Regions from separate parts of the Isoptericola sp. NPDC060257 genome, predicted to be linked through region 1. Evidence: predicted binding sites of a transcription regulator. Region 1 holds the regulator's gene; each other region holds the start of a gene.

Region 1 (4,887 bases):
CGGGCCCGGTCGTCTCCGAGCCGTGCACCTGGCCGGTGTTGCCGTCCTTGCCGGCGGTCGGGTGGCTGGCGGCGTTCTTCTTCTCCAGCGCCTCCCGGAAGCGCGCCTTCGTGTCCTCGGAGGGCTTCGCCCTGGAGTCGTCCGTCATCGCGGTCACCTCGTCGTCCGTCGGGGTGGGTGTGCTCGCGCGGCGGGGCCGCGCAGCACCTGGTGGCGTCCAGCATGCCCCGGGCCGCCACCCCGCGCCAGGGCATTTCGCCCGGACCGGGCGACCCGGGCGTCAGGCGGTCGTGCCGCTGCCGGCGGTGGCGCGCTCGTCCCGCTCCGCCCGCAGCGAGGTGATCGCCGACTCGAAGTCCTCGAGGGACTCGAACGACTGGTAGACGCTGGCGAAGCGCAGGTAGGCGACCTCGTCCAGCTCGCGCAGCGGCCCGAGGATCGCCAGACCGACCTCGTTCGCCTCGATCTCGGGGCGGCCGGAGGCGCGCAGGGTCTCCTCGACCTTCTGCGCGAGGACGGCGAGGTCGTCGGAGCTCACCGGCCGGCCCTGGCACGCCTTGCGCACGCCCGCCACGACCTTGTCCCGGCTGAAGGGCTCGGTCACCCCGGAGCGCTTGGCCACCGACAGGCTGGCCGTCTCGATCGTGGTGAACCGGCGCTGGCACGCGGGGCACTGACGCCGGCGTCGGATGGACGAGCCGTCGTCGGAGGTGCGCGAGTCGACGACTCGCGAGTCCGCATGGCGGCAGAACGGGCAGTGCATCGCTGGTCTCCTGCGCTCGGCTCCGGACCGGCGCCCGGCTGCCCGACAAGGTAAGCGGCGGGCGACCGTCCGCGCAAGCAGGATCCCCGCGGCGGGCGCGCCGGTCCTCGCCGTCAGTCCAGCGGGAGCACCACGACCTGCCCGGTCTGGAGCTCCGCCGACGTGAGCCCGTTGAGGTCGCGGAGCTCGGCGACCACGTCGCGCAGATCCTCGCCCGTGTCGCGCACCTGCTGCGCGTACTGCCAGAGGGTGTCGCCGGGCGCCACCGTCTGGAGCCGGACCTCGACGCCCGCGCCCGGCGACTCGGCGACGGCGCGCTGGCCGAACAGCCCCGCGCCCACGAGCACGAGGAGCACGAGGGCCGCGACCACCACCCGGCCCCTGCGGGTGAGCCGGAGCCCTCCGAGCCCGAGGAAACCGTGCGCGTCGCTGGTGCTGCGTGCGTTCTGCATCGTCCTGCCTCCGGTCCACGTGGTGCCGCGCGAGGCGGCCGCTCCGTCGAACGTCTGTTCTTCGAACACCTGTACGTCGAACTGCTGTACTAGGTGTACCACGTCCCGGCGACACGGTCGAGGTCCGATCGAACAGATGTTTGATGTCGGGCCGGAACTGGCTTAGAGTGGCCGACAGCGCGATGGAAGGTTTGTCGGATTTCATCGGCCCGCCCACGGGCCGCGCCCTGCAGGACGGAGAACGCGATGACCAGCGGACGGGACCAGGCCCCGGCGTCCACGACGACGGCGACGCCATGGGCTGCCCAGGACGAGACCCTCGAGGACGCGGCCACCACGACGGCCGGCGCCTCCACGACCGCGCTGGCGTCGGTGAGCGAGCTCTCTCCGTCGTCCGACCGCCTCACGCCCCGCCAGCGGCGCGTGCTCGAGACCATCCGCAGCTCCGTCGAGGCCCGCGGCTACCCGCCGACCATGCGCGAGATCGGCGAGGCCGTGGGCCTGGCGAGCCCGTCCTCGGTCAAGCACCAGCTCACCACGCTCGAGCGCAAGGGCTACCTGCGCCGCGACCCCAACCGGCCGCGCGCGATCGAGGTCGTCGACCCCGAGACGCCCGCCGTCGTGGCCGCCGCTCCCGACGCCGACCCCGCTCCCGGGTACGTGGCCGGGTCGCTCGCCGCGTCCGACGCGCAGCCGGCCCAGGCCCCGTCCTACGTCCCGCTGGTCGGCCGGATCGCCGCCGGAGGCCCCATCCTCGCGGAGCAGGTCGTCGAGGACGTCTTCCCGCTCCCCCGGCAGGTCGTCGGCGACGGCGACCTGTTCCTGCTCAAGGTCGCGGGCGACTCGATGGTCGACGCCGCGATCTGCGACGGCGACTGGGTGGTCGTGCGCAGCCAGCCCGTCGCCGAGAACGGGGAGGTCGTCGCCGCGATGATCGACGGCGAAGCCACGGTCAAGACCTTCAAGCAGGCCGACGGGCACACCTGGCTGCTGCCGCAGAACGCCGCCTACTCCCCCATCCCGGGCGACGAGGCGCAGGTGCTCGGCCGGGTCGTGGCGGTGCTCCGCAGCCTCTGAGCGCCGGTGCGGCGCCCCGGGCCGTCAGAACCCGAGGCGCTGCTGCACGGCCCGCATGCTCTCGGCCGACGCGCGCAGCCCGGCGACCTCGTCGTCCGACAGCGGCGTGTCGATCGTCTCCGCCACGCCCCGTCGGCCGACGAGCGACGGTACCGACAGGCAGACGTCGCTGATGCCGTAGAAGTCGTCGAGGCGCGACGACACGTTCATCACGCGGTGCTCGTCGTTGAGCACCGCCTCGATGATCCTGGTCGCGGCCAGACCGACCGCGTAGTTGGTCGCCCCCTTGCCGGCGATGACGCGGTAGGCGGACTCCACGACGTCGGTCGCGATGCGCCGCCGGGCGGGCTCGTCGAGGGGCGGGTGCCCCCGGAACGGCCGCCAGTCCAGGAGAGGCACGCCGGCGATCGTCGCGGAGCTCCACAGCACGATCTCCGAGTCGCCGTGCTCGCCCGCGATGTTCGCGTGCACGTTCCCGACGGCCACCCCGCAGTGGCGGGCCAGCGCGTCGCGCAGCCGGGACGAGTCGAGGACGGTCCCGCTGCCGAACACCCGGCCCCGGGGCAGGCCGCTGATCTCCTGCGCGGCGTAGGTGACGACGTCGACCGGGTTGGTGACCATGAGGAACACGGCGTCCGGGGCCACCTCGAGCAGGCCCGGCAGGATGGACCGCGTGAGGCCGACCGTCGCCTCGGCCAGGTCGAGGCGGCTCTGGCCGGGTTTCTGCTTGGCTCCCGCCGTCACCGCGACGATGTCGGCGCCGCGACAGACCTCCACGTCGTCCGAGCCGTCGATCTCGGCCTGGGGGATGAACATGCCCCCGTGCCGAAGGTCGAGCACCTCGGCCTCGACCTTCGCGCGGTTGACGTCCAGGAGGGCGACGGACCGGGCCGCGCCCCGGGCCAGCGCTGCGTACGCGAGGGTGGAGCCCACCGCGCCCGCCCCGACGATCGCGAGCTTGGTCGTCCTGCGTGTCTCGTCCACGGCCACACGCTATGTGTCGAGGCGCCGGAGCGCAGCGCGGACGAGCTCCCCGTCGGTGGTCGGCCAGAAGTCCGGCATGGACCGGGTGAGGAAGGAGCCGTAGCGGGCGGTCGCGAGCCGGGGGTCGAGCACGGCCACGACGCCGCGGTCCTCCCCCGTGCGCACGAGCCGGCCGGCGCCCTGCGCCAGCAGCAGGGCGGCGTGCGTGGCCGAGACCTGCATGAACCCGTTGCCGCCCGCCTGCTCCACGGAGCGGGCACGGGCCGCCTTCACCGGGTCGTCCGGGCGCGGGAACGGGATCCGGTCCACGAGCACCAGCTGGCAGCTCGGGCCCGGGACGTCCACGCCCTGCCACAGGGACAGCGTGCCGAACAGGCAGGTCTTCGGGTCGTCGGCGAACGCCTTGACGAGCGTCGGCAGCTGGTCGTCGCCCTGGCACAGCACGGGCACGTCCAGCCGTTCGCGCATCGCCTCCGCCGCGGCCTGCGCCGCTCGGCGGGACGAGAACAGCCCGAGAGTCCGTCCTCCCGCGGCCTCGATCAGTCCCGCGATCTCGTCGAGCTGGGCGTCCGTGGTCGGTTCCCGCCCAGGCGCGGGCAGGTGCCGCGCGACGTAGAGGATGCCCTGGCGCGGGTAGTCGAACGGGCTGCCGACGTCCAGCCCGGACCAGTCCGCCGTCTCGTCGGAACCGCCCGAGCCCGCGAGGCCGAGCGAGCGCGCCACCGGGTCGAAGGTGCCGCCGAGCGTGAGGGTGGCCGACGTGAACACGCCGGTCGCCTCGCCCAGGAGGTGCGTGCGGATGAGCCCCGCCACCGCCAGCGGCGCGGCGTGCAGGCGCGTGACGCCGTCGCCGGCCCACGGAGCGTTCTCCGGCGGACGCGAGCACCAGAGCACGTCCGCCGTCGTGTCCTCGGCCGCCATCCGCTCCGCGACCTCGAAGAGCTGCAGGACGGCGGACTGCGCCATCTTCATCCCGGCATCCGGCGCCTCCTGCCCCTTCCCCGCGCCCTGGGGCTTGAGGCGCGTGAGGAGCTCGCGCGCCGCGTCACGCACGGCGCCCACGGCGGCGCGCAGCTCGTCCGGAAGGCCGAGCGGGAAGCGTTCCGCGGGCGCGGTGGCGAGCAGGGTGCCCAGGCGCTGGGAGGCGGCGTCGAGCGCCTCCGTCTCGGTGCCGCCGTGCCGCCGGGCGAGGCGCGCGGCGTGCTCCACGATCGTCAGCGAGAGGTCGACGGTCGCGGCCGCCGTCACACGCTCGGCGAGCTCGTGCGCCTCGTCGACGACGACCGCGTCGTGCTCCGGCAGCACGCCCGGGTTCCCCGAGACGGCGATGCCGAGCATGGCGTGGTTGGTGACGACGACGTCGGCCTCGCGGGCCGCCGCGCGGGCCCGCTCGGGGAAGCACTCCGCCAGGAGCGGGCACCGCTGCCCCAGGCACTCCAGGGCGGTGACGGACACCTGGCGCCAGGCCTTGTCGGGGACCCCGGGCACGAGGTCGTCCCGGTCGCCCGTGTCGGTCTCGTCGGCCCAGCCGTGCAGCCGGCGCACGTGGTCGGCCAGCGTCGCCGTGTCGTCGGCGCGCCCGCCGCGTCCGCGGGGGCCGGGCGGCGCCGG
Region 2 (4,887 bases), on a different contig from region 1:
TCCGTGGGTCGAGGAGGCGGGGCCGGACGTCGAGGTGCTCGCCCGCATACCGGACCGCTGGGCGGACGGCTCTGCGGTGGGGCCCGCCGCCGGTAAGATCGTCGCAGCACGTCAGGGACGGCTGCTCGCCACCGCGTTCCACCCGGAGATCACGGGGGACGCGCGCGTGCACGGGTTGTTCGTCCGGCTCGTCCAAGCATCGCGAAGGAGTTAGGGAGCGCATGTCAGGTCACTCCAAGTGGGCCACGACCAAGCACAAGAAGGCGGCGATCGACGCCAAGCGCGGCAAGCTTTTCGCGAAGCTGATCAAGAACATCGAGGTCGCCGCGCGCACGGGCGGCGGCGACCCGGCCGGTAACCCCACGCTGTTCGACGCCATCCAGAAGGCGAAGAAGTCGTCGGTCCCCAACGACAACATCGACCGCGCGCTCAAGCGCGGCTCCGGCGAGGGCGCCGACGCCGTCGACTACCAGACGATCATGTACGAGGGTTACGGCGCGAACGGCATCGCCGTCCTCGTCGAGTGCCTCACGGACAACAAGAACCGCGCCGCCTCCGAGGTGCGCCTCGCGTTCTCCCGCAACGGCGGCAACCTGGCCGACCCGGGCTCCGTGTCCTACCTGTTCTCCCGCAAGGGCCTCGTCGTGGTGCCGAAGGCGGAGGGCGTCACGGAGGACGACGTCATGCTCGCCGCGCTCGACGCGGGCGCCGAGGAGGTCAGCGACGAGGGCGACGTCATCGAGGTCCTCTCGGAGGCCACCGACCTCGTCGCCGTGCGCACGGCGATCCAGGAGGCCGGCATCGAGTACGACTCGGCCGACTCCATCTGGCACCCCTCCATGGAGGTCGAGGTCGACGTGGAGGGCGCGCGCAAGATCCTGCGCCTCATCGACGCGCTCGAGGACAGCGACGACGTGCAGAACGTCTACGCGAACTTCGACGCCTCCGACGAGGTCATGGCGGCCCTCGACGAGGAGTGACGGCTCCCGGCGCGGGTCGGCCGTCCGCGGCCGCCCGCGTGAGAGGGTGACGACGTGCGCGTGCTGGGGGTGGACCCGGGTCTGACCCGGTGCGGGGTCGGCGTCGTCGACTCGTTGCCGGGCCGGAGGGCCCGGATGGTCGACGTCGGGGTCGTGCGCAGCGAGCCCGAGCTGAGCGTCGACCTCCGGTTGCTGCGCGTCGCCGAGGGGCTCGAGGAGTGGCTCGAGCGCACGGTGCCCGACGTCGTCGCCGTGGAGCGCGTCTTCGCCCAGAACAACCGCGGCACCGTGATGGGCACCGCGCAGGTCGCCGGCCTCGCGATGGTCGCGGCGGCCCGGCGCGGCGTCCCGGTCGCGATGCACACGCCGAGCGAGGTGAAGGCCGCCGTCACCGGGTCCGGCCGCGCCGACAAGGAGCAGGTGCAGCGCATGATCGCGCGCATCCTCGGGCTCGACGAGCTGCCGCGGCCGGCCGACGCCGCCGACGCCCTCGCGCTCGCCGTCACCCACCTGTGGCGACCGTCCGGCGCGCTCCAGGGCGGCGAGCGGAACGAGCTCACCCCGGCCCAGCGCGCCTGGGCCGCTGCCGAGCGCACCGCGCGCACCGGCTCGCACCGCGGCGCACCCTCCCGAGCCCGGCGCTGAGCGGGACCCGGGCCACCCGGTCGCCGTCGCGCGGCTGGTCGTGGGCTCGTCGAGTGTCGCCCGCCCCGGCGTCGGCACCGGTTGTTACAGTGACGCCTCGTACGGGTGTTCGACGGCCACGTCGACGGCCTCTTCGACGGAAGGACCACGGTGATCGCCTCCCTGACCGGCACGGTCACGCACGTGACGCTGGAGCGGGCCGTGCTCGACGTCGGCGGGGTCGGGTACCTCGTGCACGCCACCCCCGGCACCCTCGCCGGCCTGCGGGTGGGGGAGCGGGCCCAGCTCCACACCACGCTGGTCGTCCGTGAGGACTCGATGACGGTGTTCGGCTTCGCGGAGGCGGACGAGCGGGAGGTCTTCGAGACCGCCCAGTCCGTGTCCGGCGTCGGACCCCGGATCGCTCTCGCCATGCTCGCCGTGCTCACCCCCGACGCCCTGCGCCGCGCCGTCGCGTCCGAGGACCTCGCGGCGCTGCGCCGCGTTCCCGGGGTCGGCCCCAAGAGCGCCCAGCGCCTGGTGCTCGAGCTGTCCGGCAAGCTGGGCGCCCCGACGTCCGCCGCCGGCGCCGTCGTGCCCGACGCGCCGCCCGTCGCCGCGGGCGACCCGGCGCGCGACCAGGTGGTCGAGGCGCTCGTGGGCCTGGGCTGGGCAGCCAAGGTCGCCCAGGACACCGTCGACCGGGTCCTCGCGGACGCGGGCGACGACAACCCGGCCGACAGCCCGATCGACGTCGCGGCCACGCTGCGCGCGGCGCTGCGTTCCCTGGGCGGCCGCCGTGGCTGAGGCGGACGCGGAGTACGGCGGGGAGCGGCTCGTCACCTCCTCGGCCGACGACGTCGAGCGCGCGGCCGAGGCGGCGCTGCGACCGAAGAAGCTGGACGAGTTCGTCGGGCAGCGGGTGGTGCGCGACCAGCTCTCCCTGGTGCTCCAGGCGGCGCTGGCGCGGGACGCGTCTCCCGACCACGTGCTCCTGTCCGGACCTCCCGGGCTCGGCAAGACCACGCTGGCGATGATCATCGCCGCCGAGCTCGGCACCTCGCTGCGGGTCACGAGTGGCCCGGCGATCCAGCACGCGGGGGACCTGGCGGCGGTGCTCTCGTCGCTCGAGGAGGGCGAGGTCCTCTTCATCGACGAGATCCACCGGCTGGCCCGCCCGGCCGAGGAGCTGCTGTACGTCGCGATGGAGGACTTCCGCGTCGACGTCGTCGTCGGCAAGGGGGCGGGCGCGAGCGCGATCCCGCTGGCGCTGCCGCCGTTCACCGTCGTCGGCGCGACGACGAGGTCGGGCCTGCTGCCCGCCCCGCTGCGCGACCGCTTCGGGTTCACCGGGCACCTCGACTTCTACGACGCCGCCGAGCTGGAGCGCGTCATCACCCGGTCCGCCGGCCTGCTCGGCGTCGACATCCAGCACGCCGCAGCGCACGAGATCGCGGGCCGGTCGCGCGGCACCCCCCGCATCGCCAACCGCCTGCTGCGCCGCGTGCGCGACTGGGCCCAGGTGCGCGGGGACGGCAGCCTCGACCTCCGGGCGGCCCGGGCGGCGCTGGAGGTCTACGAGGTCGACCCGATCGGCCTGGACCGGCTGGACCGTGCCGTGCTCGACGCCGTCTGCCGCCGGTTCGCCGGCGGTCCCGTGGGACTGGGCACGCTCGCGATGACCGTGGGGGAGGAGCCGGACACCGTGGAGACGGTGGCCGAGCCGTACCTCGTCCGCGAGGGGCTCCTGGGCCGCACGCCGCGCGGCCGGGTCGCGACGCAGGCCGCCTGGGAGCACCTCGGGCTCGAGCCGCCGCCCGGCGCGTGGGGCGCGCCGCTCGGGGGGACCTTGTTCGACGGGTCCGCCGGGTCCGACGCGTCCGACAGGGACGCCGGGCCGCCCCAGTAGACTGGGAGCGCCCCCGGCCGCCGACGGCCCAGGGCCGGAACTCGACGGGTGCCGTGCTCGTTGGGGGCCGTGTGCGCAGGACACTGCGCCGGCGTGCCGACCGGTGCGCCCCCGACGCCCGGCAGTCGGTCGACGACCGTCGGGCAGCGACAGACAAGGACGCTCCGTGGAACTCATCATCCTCTTCGTGGTCCTCGCCGGCCTCATGTTCTTCATGAGCCAGCGGACGCGCAAGCAGCAGAAGCAGCAGGCCGAGTTCCGGTCGCAGCTCGAGCCGGGTCAGGAGGTCATGACCGGTTCGGGCCTGTTCGGCACGGTCGTGGAGATCGACGAGGCGACCGACACCGTCACCATCGAGACCGGCCCCGGCGGCGCGCAGACCCGCTGGCTGCGCGCGGCCATCGCCAAGCGCGTGGACACGCCGGTCGAGGAGCCCGTGGCCGAGGCCGACGAGACCGACGTCACAACCGACTCCTCCGCGACCGGTACGATCACCTCCGGCGACGGTCACATCGACGTCCCCGACGACCTGTCGAGCCTGGACACCGCGCAGCGGGAGTACCGGGAGCAGCAGCGTCGTGACGAGGGCGAGCCCGGCACCACCAAGTGACAGCATCGAAGTGACAGCACCAGCGACATGGGACGGCGGGCGCTCGCGCCCGTCGGCCTGACGACGCGCCGGTCGGGGCGATCCCGGCCGGCGCCATCACGCGTCGGCCCTGCGGCGGCGCGCAGACGGGAAGAGACAGAAGTTGGCGAACTCACGCACGAAGCGGTCGCGTCCGGTACGCACCCTCGTGGTCTTCACGATCCTGACGATCGTCCTGCCGTTCCTCGCCCTCGGCGCCGGCGTCTTCTGGGACGCCAAGTCCGACTCCAACCCGGACGGCGCGAGCTGGGCCCCGGGGCTGGCGCTCGACCTGCAGGGCGGCACGCAGCTGATCCTGAAGGCGGACACCACCGACGGGTCGCAGGTGACGTCGGCGACGATCGACGAGTCGATCAACGTCATCCGTCAGCGCATCGACTCCTCGGGCGTGTCCGAGGCGGAGATCACCGCGCAGGGCTCCCAGAACATCGTCGTCGGCATCCCCGGCGAGGTGTCGCAGGAGACCATCGACCTCATCTCGCAGCCGGCGCAGATGCGCTTCCGCCCGGTGCTGACGTACGCCGCGGGCACGCCGACCCCCGAGCCGTCCGCCTCGCCCAGCGCCGACGCCGGCGACGCGGCGCAGGACGACGCGGCGCAGGACGACGCGGCCAAGGACGACGCCGCCAAGGAGGACGCGACCGCCGAGGACGGCGCCGGCGACGCGCCGAGCGGCAAGGGCGCGGGTGCGCCGCTGTCCGTCCCGGCGGACGTCGACCCGTCGG
Region 3 (4,887 bases), on a different contig from region 1:
ATCCTCGCGGGGGCGGCGATCCTCGAGCAGTTCGTGTGGGTCTTCTACCTCTTCGGCGCGTTCCTCATCTACACGGCGGTCAAGCTCGTGGCGGGGGGCGACGACGAGGAGGAGTTCAAGGAGAACGTCGCGATCCGCCTGCTCCGCCGCGTGCTGCCGGTGAGCCAGGAGTACGACGGCGCGAAGGTGCGCACGGTGGTCGACGGCAAGAAGCTGTTCACCCCGATGCTCGTGGTGTTCGTCGCGATCGGCTCCACGGACCTGCTGTTCGCGCTCGACTCGATCCCCGCGATCTTCGGGCTGACGAAGGACCCGTTCATCGTCTTCACCGCGAACATCTTCGCCCTCATGGGCCTGCGGCAGCTCTACTTCCTGCTCGGCGGCCTGCTCGAGCGGCTGGTGTACCTGCCGATCGCCCTGGCGGTCATCCTCGGGTTCATCGGCGTCAAGCTCATCCTCGAGGCGCTGCACACCAACACGCTCCCGTTCATCAACGGGGGCGAGCACGTCGCCTGGGCGCCCGAGATCCCGATCTGGCTGTCCCTCGCCGTGATCCTCGGCTCGATCGCGATCGCGACCGTCGCGAGCCTGGCGAAGACGCGGCGGACCGCCGCGGTCGCCGCGAAGGACGCGGCGCCGGCGGGCGCGGCGGACGCAGCGGGTGCGGCGTCGTCGACGACGGCGGCACCGGAGACGCAGGACGTGGCGTCGGAGCCCGGATCCGCTCCCGCATCCTCCGGGCCGGAGTCCTCGGGCCGCTGACGACACGAGCGCACAGGCCCCGGACGGCACGCCGTTCGGGGCCTGTGCGCGTCGTCCGGCGTCAGGCGGCGAACCCGCCGATCACGGGCACGAACTCCCGCGCCGCGCGGTGCGCGACCAGACCCTCGCGCCGCATGGGGTCGGCCGCGAGCAGCTCGAGCGCGCCGGTCGCGTCGTCGGCCTCGACGACCAGGAGCGCGCCGCCGGGCTCGCCGTCCGGCGTCGCGGGCAGCGGGCCGGACACGCGCAGCGTGCCGCTCTCGTGCAGGCCACGGAGGAACTCCCGGTGCTCCGGTCGGACCTCCGCGAGGCGGTCGGGGTCGGTGACGTAGACGTACGTGACGGCGTAGACGGACATGGCCGTATCCAAGCACCCCGTGCGGTCGCGGGCCGGGGGAGTCCGGGAGCGGGTCAGGCGGCCGGGTGTGACCGGTCAGGCACACGAAAAGGCCCCGAAAGGTATAGAACGCCTGTACGAATGTCGGCGTCCCGACGTAAGATGCCCGGGTGAGCAACCGCCTCGTCATCTCCGGCGCCCGCGAGCACAATCTGCGCAACATCGAGCTCGATCTCCCGCGCGACGAGCTGATCGTCTTCACCGGGCTGTCGGGCTCGGGGAAGTCCTCCCTGGCGTTCGACACGATCTTCGCCGAGGGGCAGCGTCGCTACGTGGAGTCGCTCTCCGCGTACGCCCGCCAGTTCCTCGGCCAGATGGACAAGCCCGACGTCGACTTCATCGAGGGCCTGTCGCCCGCGGTGTCGATCGACCAGAAGTCGACCAACCGCAACCCGCGGTCGACGGTCGGCACGATCACCGAGGTCTACGACTACCTGCGCCTGCTCTTCGCCCGCGCGGGGACGCAGCACTGCCCCGTGTGCGGCGAGCCGGTCCGCTCGCAGACGCCGCAGCAGATCGTCGACAAGCTCCTCGAGCTGCCGGAGGGCACGCGCTACCAGGTGCTCGCACCCGTCGTGCGCGGGCGCAAGGGCGAGTACGCCGACCTGTTCGCCGAGCTGCAGACGCAGGGTTTCGCCCGCGCGCGGGTCGACGGCGAGGTGGTGCAGCTGACCAGCCCGCCCACGCTCGAGAAGAAGCTCAAGCACGACATCGAGGTCGTCGTCGACCGCCTCGTGTCGCGCGACGGCGTCCAGCGCCGGCTCACCGACTCGGTGGAGACCGCGCTGCGCCTCGCGGGCGGCCTGGTCATGGTGGAGCTCGTCGACGCCGACATCGACGACGTCGACCGGGTGCGCAAGTTCTCGGAGAAGCGGGCGTGCCCCAACGACCACCCGCTCGCGCTCGACGAGATCGAGCCGCGCACGTTCTCCTTCAACGCCCCGTACGGCGCGTGCCCGGAGTGCACCGGCATCGGCTTCCGCCTCGAGGTCGACGCCGACCTCGTCGTGCCGGACGAGGAGAGGACCCTGCGCGACGGTGCCGTGGTGCCGTGGGCGCAGACGTCGTCGGAGTACTTCGAGCGGGTGCTCACCGCGCTGGCGGAGGAGATGAGCTTCTCCATGGACGTGCCGTGGCGCGCGCTGCCGCAGCGCGCCCGTGACGCGATCCTGTTCGGCCGCAACCACCAGGTGCACGTGCGGTACAAGAACCGGTGGGGCCGCGAGCGGCAGTACTCCACCGGCTTCGAGGGCGCGGTGACCTTCCTGGAGCGGCGGCACCGGGAGACCGAGTCCGACTGGTCGAAGGAGAAGTACGAGGCCTACATGCGCGAGGTCCCGTGCCCCGTGTGCTCGGGGGCACGGCTCAAGCCCGAGGTCCTCGCGGTCACCGTCGGCGGCAAGTCGATCTGGGACGTGTGCAGGCTGCCGATCGACCAGGCCAAGACCTTCCTCGACGGGCTCGAGCTGGGCGAGCGCGAGCGCGCGATCGCGGCAGAGGTCCTCAAGGAGATCCACGCCCGGCTCGGCTTCCTCGTCGACGTGGGCCTGCACTACCTGTCGCTCGAGCGTCCGGCGGGCACCCTGTCCGGCGGCGAGGCCCAGCGCATCCGGCTCGCCACCCAGATCGGCTCCGGCCTCGTCGGCGTGCTGTACGTGCTCGACGAGCCCTCGATCGGCCTGCACCAGCGCGACAACCGCCGCCTCATCGAGACGCTGACCCGCCTGCGGGACCTCGGCAACACGCTGATCGTCGTCGAGCACGACGAGGACACGATCCGCGCGGCAGACTGGATCGTCGACGTCGGCCCCGGCGCGGGCGAGCACGGCGGCCGCGTCGTGCACTCGGGCGACTATGCCGGGCTCCTCGAGGCCGAGGGCTCGATGACCGGCGCCTACCTCTCCGGGCGGCGCAGCATCGCGCTGCCCGCGGAGCGTCGCGCGACCGACCCCGGCCGGAAGGTCACGGTCGTCGGCGCCCGGGAGAACAACCTGCGGGGGATCGACGTGTCCTTCCCGCTCGGCGTGCTCACGGCGGTCACGGGCGTCTCGGGGTCCGGCAAGTCGACGCTGGTCAACTCGATCCTGCACACCGTGCTCGCGAACGAGCTCAACGGCGCGCGCCAGGTGGCGGGCCGGCACACCCGGGTCACGGGCGTGGACCAGCTCGACAAGGTGGTGCACGTCGACCAGGGGCCGATCGGGCGCACGCCGCGCTCCAACCCGGCCACCTACACGGGCGTGTGGGACCGGATCCGCAAGATCTTCGCGGAGACCGAGGAGGCGAAGGTCCGCGGCTACGGGCCGGGCCGCTTCTCCTTCAACGTCAAGGGCGGGCGCTGCGAGGCGTGCGCGGGCGACGGCACGCTGAAGATCGAGATGAACTTCCTGCCCGACGTCTACGTGCCGTGCGAGGTGTGCCACGGCGCGCGGTACAACCGCGAGACCCTCGAGGTGCACTTCAAGGGCAAGACGGTCGCGGACGTGCTGGACATGCCGATCGAGGAGGCCGCGGAGTTCTTCGCCGCGTTCCCCGCGATCTCGCGCTACCTCACCACGCTGGTCGAGGTGGGTCTCGGCTACGTCCGCCTCGGGCAGCCGGCGCCGACGCTCTCGGGCGGCGAGGCGCAGCGGGTCAAGCTTGCGAGCGAGCTGCAGAAGCGCTCCACGGGTCGCACGATCTACGTCCTGGACGAGCCGACCACGGGCCTGCACTTCGAGGACATCCGCAAGCTGCTCGGCGTGCTGCAGTCGCTGGTGGAGAAGGGCAACACCGTCCTCGTCATCGAGCACAACCTCGACGTCATCAAGAGCGCCGACTGGATCGTCGACATGGGGCCGGAGGGCGGCTCCGGCGGCGGGACGGTCGTGGCGGAGGGCACGCCCGAGGACGTCGCGCAGGTCGCGGCGAGCCACACGGGCCAGTTCCTCGCGCCGATCCTCCAGGAGCACCCGCCCGTGCCGACGGCGACCCCTGCCGGCCGGGCGAGGTCCGCCGCCGCGACCTCGGCGTCGTCGGCGCCGCGTGCGCGGAGCTCGGCGAAGGGCACGACGAAGGGTTCGGGGAAGGCGACGACGAAGGGGAAGACCGCGTCGAAGCGTCCCGGTAAGCGCAGCGCCGCCTGACGTCCTAGCGTGTGGCCATGGGAGCGCACCACAACTACGCCGTGACCGTCGCCTGGCCCGATGCTGCCGAGGCCGGGGCCTCCGACCCCGGTGGCGGTCCGGGCACGACGTCCTACACGTCGTACTCCCGGGACCACACGGTCCTGGTCTCGGGCAAGCCGCCGCTGCTCGGGAGCGCCGACCCGGCGTTCCGTGGTGACCCGGCGCGGCACAACCCGGAGGAGCTGTTCGTCGCGAGCCTCGCGCAGTGCCACATGCTGTGGTTCCTCCACCTGGCCGCCGAGCACGGCCTGGTGGTCCGCGAGTACGTGGACGACACGACCGGCACGATGCGGGTGGAGTCCCGGGGCGAGGGGCAGTTCACCGACGTCACGCTGCGACCCCGGGTGACCGTCGACGCGGGCCCGCAGGCGACGGACGAGGCCGTGGCGGAGCTCCACCACCGCGCGCACGCCCTGTGCTTCATCGCACGGTCGGTCAACTTCGCGGTCATCGTCGAGCCGGCGCCCGTGCGGCTCGCGGCACCCGCCTCGTAAGGGGCCACCCGCACCCGAGCGGGTGATCTATACCAGTCCGGTCACACTGTCGTGTGGGCGGTTGACG
Region 4 (4,887 bases), on a different contig from region 1:
GTGCGCGACGTGCCGGGGGCGGCGCATTCCGTCTGGTACAGCCACTACGACGCGTTCATGGCGGCGCTCCGCGCGTCGTTGCCGGGCTGACCGGTCAGGCGGCGAGCGAGCGACGGGGCGACGCCGCGCCGATACTGGTGGACGACCAGGAGTGCCCAGCGGCCGAGGAGGGCCCGACGATGGCCGACCTGATGATCGACTACATCACCTCGCTCGACGGGTTCGGATCCGCCGACGGGTGGCCCGGCCTGTGGGGTATGGGCGGGCCGGACTACTTCGCGTTCCTCGAGGAGGACGGCCGGCAGGAGTACACGACCCTGCTGGGCGCCACGACGTACCGGCTGTTCGCGGGCTTCGCCGAGACGGGCGAGGAGGAGATGGCCGAGGTCACCGCGCGCCCCAAGGTCGTGTTCTCGCGGACCCTCACCGAGCCGCTGGGTTGGGCGAACACCACGCTCGTCGCGGGCGACGCCGTCGAGGCCGTGGGCGCGATGAAGCAGCACGACGTCGCGCTCCGGACCATCGGCAGCCCCAGCCTGTGCCGCTCCCTGCTGCGGGCGGGACTCGTCGACCGCGTGCGGGTCGTCGTGTTCCCGGTCGTCAACGGCGCCACCGGCCACGACCGGCTGTACGACGGCTGGCCCGACGTCCGGCTGGACCTCCTCCAGCACCGGACCCTCGACGGTCGGCTGACGCTGCTGGAGTACGCACCGACCGTGCTGGACGGCCCGCCCGGCGCGGACTGAGCCGCCGCCAGGCCGTCGCTGGGCCGCCGTCAGAACGGCGGGTCGCCGTCGTCGCGCACGGCGACTGGGTCGGCGGTCTGCTCCGGCGGGAGGGCCGCGTCGGTCGGGTCGATCGTCGGCGCGGGCTGGAGGACGAGGTGGTCGGCTTCGCTGGCCCACTCGTCGAGGTCGCCGAGAGTGTGGTCGGCGGATCCGGGCGTTGTGAGGTAGGTGCGGCCGCGGGGTGAGGTCCAAGCCAGGACGCCGGCTCGGTCCGGGCCGGCGAGGTGTTCGACGGCCCATCGGGACTCGTGCTTGAGCGTGTGATGGCGGCGGCACAGCGCGGCGAGGTTGGTGGAGTCGGTGGTGCCGCCGTGTTCCCAGGCGGTGGTGTGGTCGAGGTCGCAGCGTCGGGCGGGGATGCGGCAGCCGGGGAACCGACAGGTCAGGTCGCGCTGGGTGAGGAACGCGCGCAGGTCGGCGGGCACGACGTAGGAACGCCGGTCGGCGGTGAGCAGGGCGCCGGTGACGGGGTCGGTGAGCAGGCGCCGCAGGGTGGGCGCGCGGGTGACCAGGTGGCGTGCGGTCTCCGCGTCGACGGGGATGGTGCCGTCCAGCAGACCCGGACTCTCGCCGGTGCCGGTGAGCGTCGTGATCGGGACGGTCACGTGGACCGCGGGTCTGACGGTCCGGGCCAGTGTGGCGAGCGGGTCGGGAAGAGGGGCGCAAGTAGGGGCGGTTGACGGGTCTGGCAGGCCCGGCGGTCCGGATCCCGGCGCGGTCCCCGGTGCTGATCCTGGTGGTGTGCCCGGCGGGCTGCCTGGGTCGGTCTCCCGGCCCGGAGGGTCTGCCTCGTTCCTGGTGTGATCCTCGTCGAGGAGTAGGGCCGTGAGGGTCGCGGCGCGCAGCTGCCCGACCCCGCGCGGGTCACCGGTCGTCTTCGCTCTCGTGGCGGTGCGGTGCAGGCGGTCGTAGGCGGCACGCGCGACCGGGGTCGGCAGGTGCGCGGTCAGCCAGGACATCCCGTCGGAGCCGTCGTCGACCCACACGCCCGCCTTCAGGGCGGCGGCCTGATGCCGGACCTCGGCGGGCACGGGGTGCAGCCGGTCGCGGGCGGCGCGCGCGAGCACCCCGAACCGGGCCGCCGTCATGTCGGGAGCCCTGCCCAGGACCGCGCGCTCGACCTGCCCTGCGACGCTCGGGGGCAGGTCGCCTACTGCGTCCGCGAGCTTGGCCGCGTGCTGGTAGGTGATCGAACCCGCGCACAACGCCTCCAGGGTCGCGGTCGCCTTCGAGGCCAGGACGTCGGCGTCCGCGAGCCAGCCGGCTGCGACGTGCTCGCTGACCCCGAGCATGCACGCGACCTCCGCGACCAGCGCGCGGTGCGCGACCGAGGAGCGTCGTTCCGGCGCCGCCGACGCGACCCGCTCCACCCCGACGTCCAGCAACGCCTCCGGCACCACCCGCGCCGCGCCCAGGACCCGAGCCAGCGCGACCGTGCGGCGACCCGCCGCCGCGTTCACCACCACCTGCTCGTCCGCGGCCTGGTCCAGCGCAGCATCCAGCCGGGAAGCGGCGGTGCTGGGCGGGGTGGCCATACGAGTACTCAACCACCCGCCACCGACACGACGTCGAACAGGCGTTCGAGACCCGTCGCCGGGTGAAGCGACCCGAGAGCAGGTCCACCGCTTCCGCGCGGCGAGTGCGCCCAGCATCATGAGAGTGTGAAGAAAGCCCGCCGCGCCGGCGCCGTCGCGGCGGTCGTCCTCGTCCTGGCGACCGCCTGCACCGACGACCCGCCGCCGGTCGACCCGACGTCGCCCGCCGCGTCGTACGTGCGCACCGGGCCGTGGAACGAGGGCGACGCGGCGGCGTTGGACGGCCAGCTCCAGCTGGTCGACGGCTGCCTGGTCGTCGAGAACGGCGGCACGACGACCGTGCCCGTGTTCCCCTCCGACTTCGCGTGGGACCCGCAGGCCCGGACGCTCGAGGCCTTCGGGCTCACCCTGACCGTCGGCGAGCAGGTGTACCTGGGCGGCGGCGTGACCAGCAGCGTCACCGAACACCTCCCCGACTCGTGCAGCGGGGAGCAGTTCCTGGTCCAGAGCGGCCAGAGCGAGCCCCGCGAAGGCTGACGCCCCGACCCGGGACGAACCGGCCCACGACCGCTCCTGGGCTCACGTCCCAGGAGCCGTCGTCCGCAGGAGCTGCGGGGAGGACGCGAAGCCGAGCCGCCCGTTGACGGGCACCGCCCTGCGGCTCGAGTGGGCGGTCGCGTGCGCCGCGCCGCGCCGCGTCGCGTGCTCCGACGCGGCCTCCACGAGCGCGGTGCCGAGGCCGCGACCGCGGTGGTCCGAGCGGATGAAGACGGTCTGGATGTCCGCCGACATCCGGCGGGTGGCACCGGGGCGCGGGACGCGCGGGACGAACGCCACCCATGCCATGCCGACGACCTCCCCTCTCGCGCTCCGGGCGACGAAGGCGGCGTGGGAGTCGCCGCGGTCGGCCCACCAGCGATCGAGATCGATGGCGAACTCGTCGACCGCCTGGTCGTCGACCCCCTCGCCGGCGGTGTCGATGCACAGGAGTCGTGCGAGGCCTGCGACGTCGGCGGTGGTCGCCCGGCTGATCAGCATGGGTGCAGTCTGGCGCGGCCCGCCGAGCTACCGCGTGCGGTTCACGCGCAGGATCTCCTCCTGGTACGGCGCGACGACGGTGGGCGACACGCGGCAGTCGAGCATGAGGAACCGGCGCTGGTCGAGGGGCTCGCGCGCCCAGGTGCCGAGCCGGTCGAGGTCGGCGAGGCTGCGCACGACGACGCCCTCCGCGCCGACGGCGGCGGCGAGCGCGGCGAAGTCGGTCTCGGGGATGCGCATGGGCTCCTCGGCGAGGCCCTGGCGCCCGTAGACGTGCACCTCGGCGCCGTAGACGGCGTCGTTCCACACGACGGCGACGCCGCGGCCGCCGGCGGTGCGCACGGCGGTCTCGAGGTCGGCGAGGGCCATGAGCCCACCGCCGTCGCCGGTGGTGAGCACGACGGTGGCGTCCGGCTGGGCCGCGGCCGCGCCGGCGACGCTGGGGAAGCCGAGCCCGATGGACTGGAAGGCGGTGCCGACCATCATCATCCGGTCGGGCGACGCCACGGGCCAGTACATGTTGGCCCAGCCGATGAAGTGGCCGCCGTCGGACACGACCACCCGGTCGGCGGGGAGCAGCGCGCCGATGCGGCTCGCGACGCCGCGCGGGTCGAGCCGGCCGTCGGCGGCGAGGCCGTCCGCGGGCCCGGTGTCGTACGTGCGGGCGGCGGCGACGCCGACGGAGTCGCGCCAGCCCGACGGCGCGGCGCCCAGGGCGCGCAGCTCGTCGAGCAGGGCGCGCGTCACGAGCGCGGCGTCCCCGCGGACGAACGAGCCCACGTGCCGGTGCGTCGCGGCCTGCGCGACGTCGACCTGGACCACTCGGGTGCCGGGGGAGAAGAGCTCTCCGAACCGCATCGTGAACTGGTTGAGCGACGCGCCCACGACGACGGCGACGTCCGCCTCGCGCACCAGCGCCATCGCGCCGTCGGCGCCGAACCCGCCGGCGACGCCGAGGTCGTACCGGCCGTCGGGGAAGACGCCACGGCCGAGCGCCGTCGTCGCCGTGAGCGCCCCGGTGGCGTCCGCGAGCTCGCCCAGCGCCGCGCTCGCGCCGGCGAGCCAGGCGCCGCGGCCCGCGAGGAGCAGGGGTCGCTCGGCCCCGGCGAGGGCGCGCGCGAGCTCGGTGATGGCGGCGGCGTCGAACGGGCCGGCGGGCGCGAGCGGCCCGGGGAGGGCGGGCTCGGGCGCCTCGGGCACGGGGCCGGCCTCGAGCGCGGCGACGTCGTAGGGGATGGCCAGCACGACGGGCACGCGGTAGGTGAGCGAGTGCTCGATCGCGATGACGGTGGTCGCGGCGGCGTCCGCGCGGCCGACGGTATAGGTGCGCGCGCCGACGGCGGCGGCCAGCGCGATCTGGTCCACGTCCCACGGGCGCGGGCCCGACGTCGGCTCGTCGCCCGCGAGGAGCACGAGCGGCACGCGGGCCTGCGCGGCCTCGGCGAGCGCCGTCAGCGTGTTGGTGAAGCCCGCGCCGTACGTGACGGTCGCGGCGGCGATGCGGCCGGAGGCCCGGAAGTAGGCGT

Evidence for each region. The regulator LexA, encoded in region 1, represses DNA repair genes until DNA is damaged. The targets are predictions, from matches to a motif close to TCGAACANNTGTTCGA.
Region 2: a site for LexA is predicted at 1,723-1,738, ahead of ruvA (Holliday junction branch migration protein RuvA). Genes of this name have one in related genera too.
Region 3: a site for LexA is predicted at 1,225-1,240, ahead of uvrA (excinuclease ABC subunit UvrA). Genes of this name have one in related genera too.
Region 4: a site for LexA is predicted at 2,357-2,372, ahead of ACFWEK_RS05535 (DUF222 domain-containing protein). Genes of this name have one in related genera too.

The regions. Positions count from the first base shown of each region.
Region 1 covers NZ_JBHXAW010000293.1:484-5,370, reverse strand. Annotated here, with positions in the region: gene ACFWEK_RS18405 (DUF5302 domain-containing protein) at 1-148, opposite strand, end outside; gene nrdR (transcriptional regulator NrdR) at 281-763, opposite strand; gene ACFWEK_RS18395 (LysM peptidoglycan-binding domain-containing protein) at 877-1,215, opposite strand; gene lexA (transcriptional repressor LexA) at 1,462-2,292, shown strand; gene ACFWEK_RS18385 (L-lactate dehydrogenase) at 2,317-3,276, opposite strand; gene ACFWEK_RS18380 (ATP-dependent DNA helicase) at 3,286-4,887, opposite strand, start outside.
Region 2 covers NZ_JBHXAW010000008.1:11,555-16,441, forward strand. Annotated here, with positions in the region: gene pdxT (pyridoxal 5'-phosphate synthase glutaminase subunit PdxT) at 1-214, shown strand, start outside; gene ACFWEK_RS01430 (YebC/PmpR family DNA-binding transcriptional regulator) at 222-980, shown strand; gene ruvC (crossover junction endodeoxyribonuclease RuvC) at 1,035-1,625, shown strand; gene ruvA (Holliday junction branch migration protein RuvA) at 1,776-2,411, shown strand; gene ruvB (Holliday junction branch migration DNA helicase RuvB) at 2,404-3,513, shown strand; gene yajC (preprotein translocase subunit YajC) at 3,680-4,123, shown strand; gene secD (protein translocase subunit SecD) at 4,311-4,887, shown strand, end outside.
Region 3 covers NZ_JBHXAW010000080.1:679-5,565, forward strand. Annotated here, with positions in the region: gene ACFWEK_RS08885 (TerC family protein) at 1-762, shown strand, start outside; gene ACFWEK_RS08890 (YciI family protein) at 824-1,120, opposite strand; gene uvrA (excinuclease ABC subunit UvrA) at 1,270-4,284, shown strand; gene ACFWEK_RS08900 (OsmC family protein) at 4,302-4,820, shown strand.
Region 4 covers NZ_JBHXAW010000041.1:2,167-7,053, reverse strand. Annotated here, with positions in the region: gene ACFWEK_RS05545 (alpha/beta fold hydrolase) at 1-90, shown strand, start outside; gene ACFWEK_RS05540 (dihydrofolate reductase family protein) at 180-746, shown strand; gene ACFWEK_RS05535 (DUF222 domain-containing protein) at 776-2,323, opposite strand; gene ACFWEK_RS05530 (hypothetical protein) at 2,450-2,860, shown strand; gene ACFWEK_RS05525 (GNAT family N-acetyltransferase) at 2,903-3,361, opposite strand; gene ACFWEK_RS05520 (thiamine pyrophosphate-binding protein) at 3,389-4,887, opposite strand, start outside.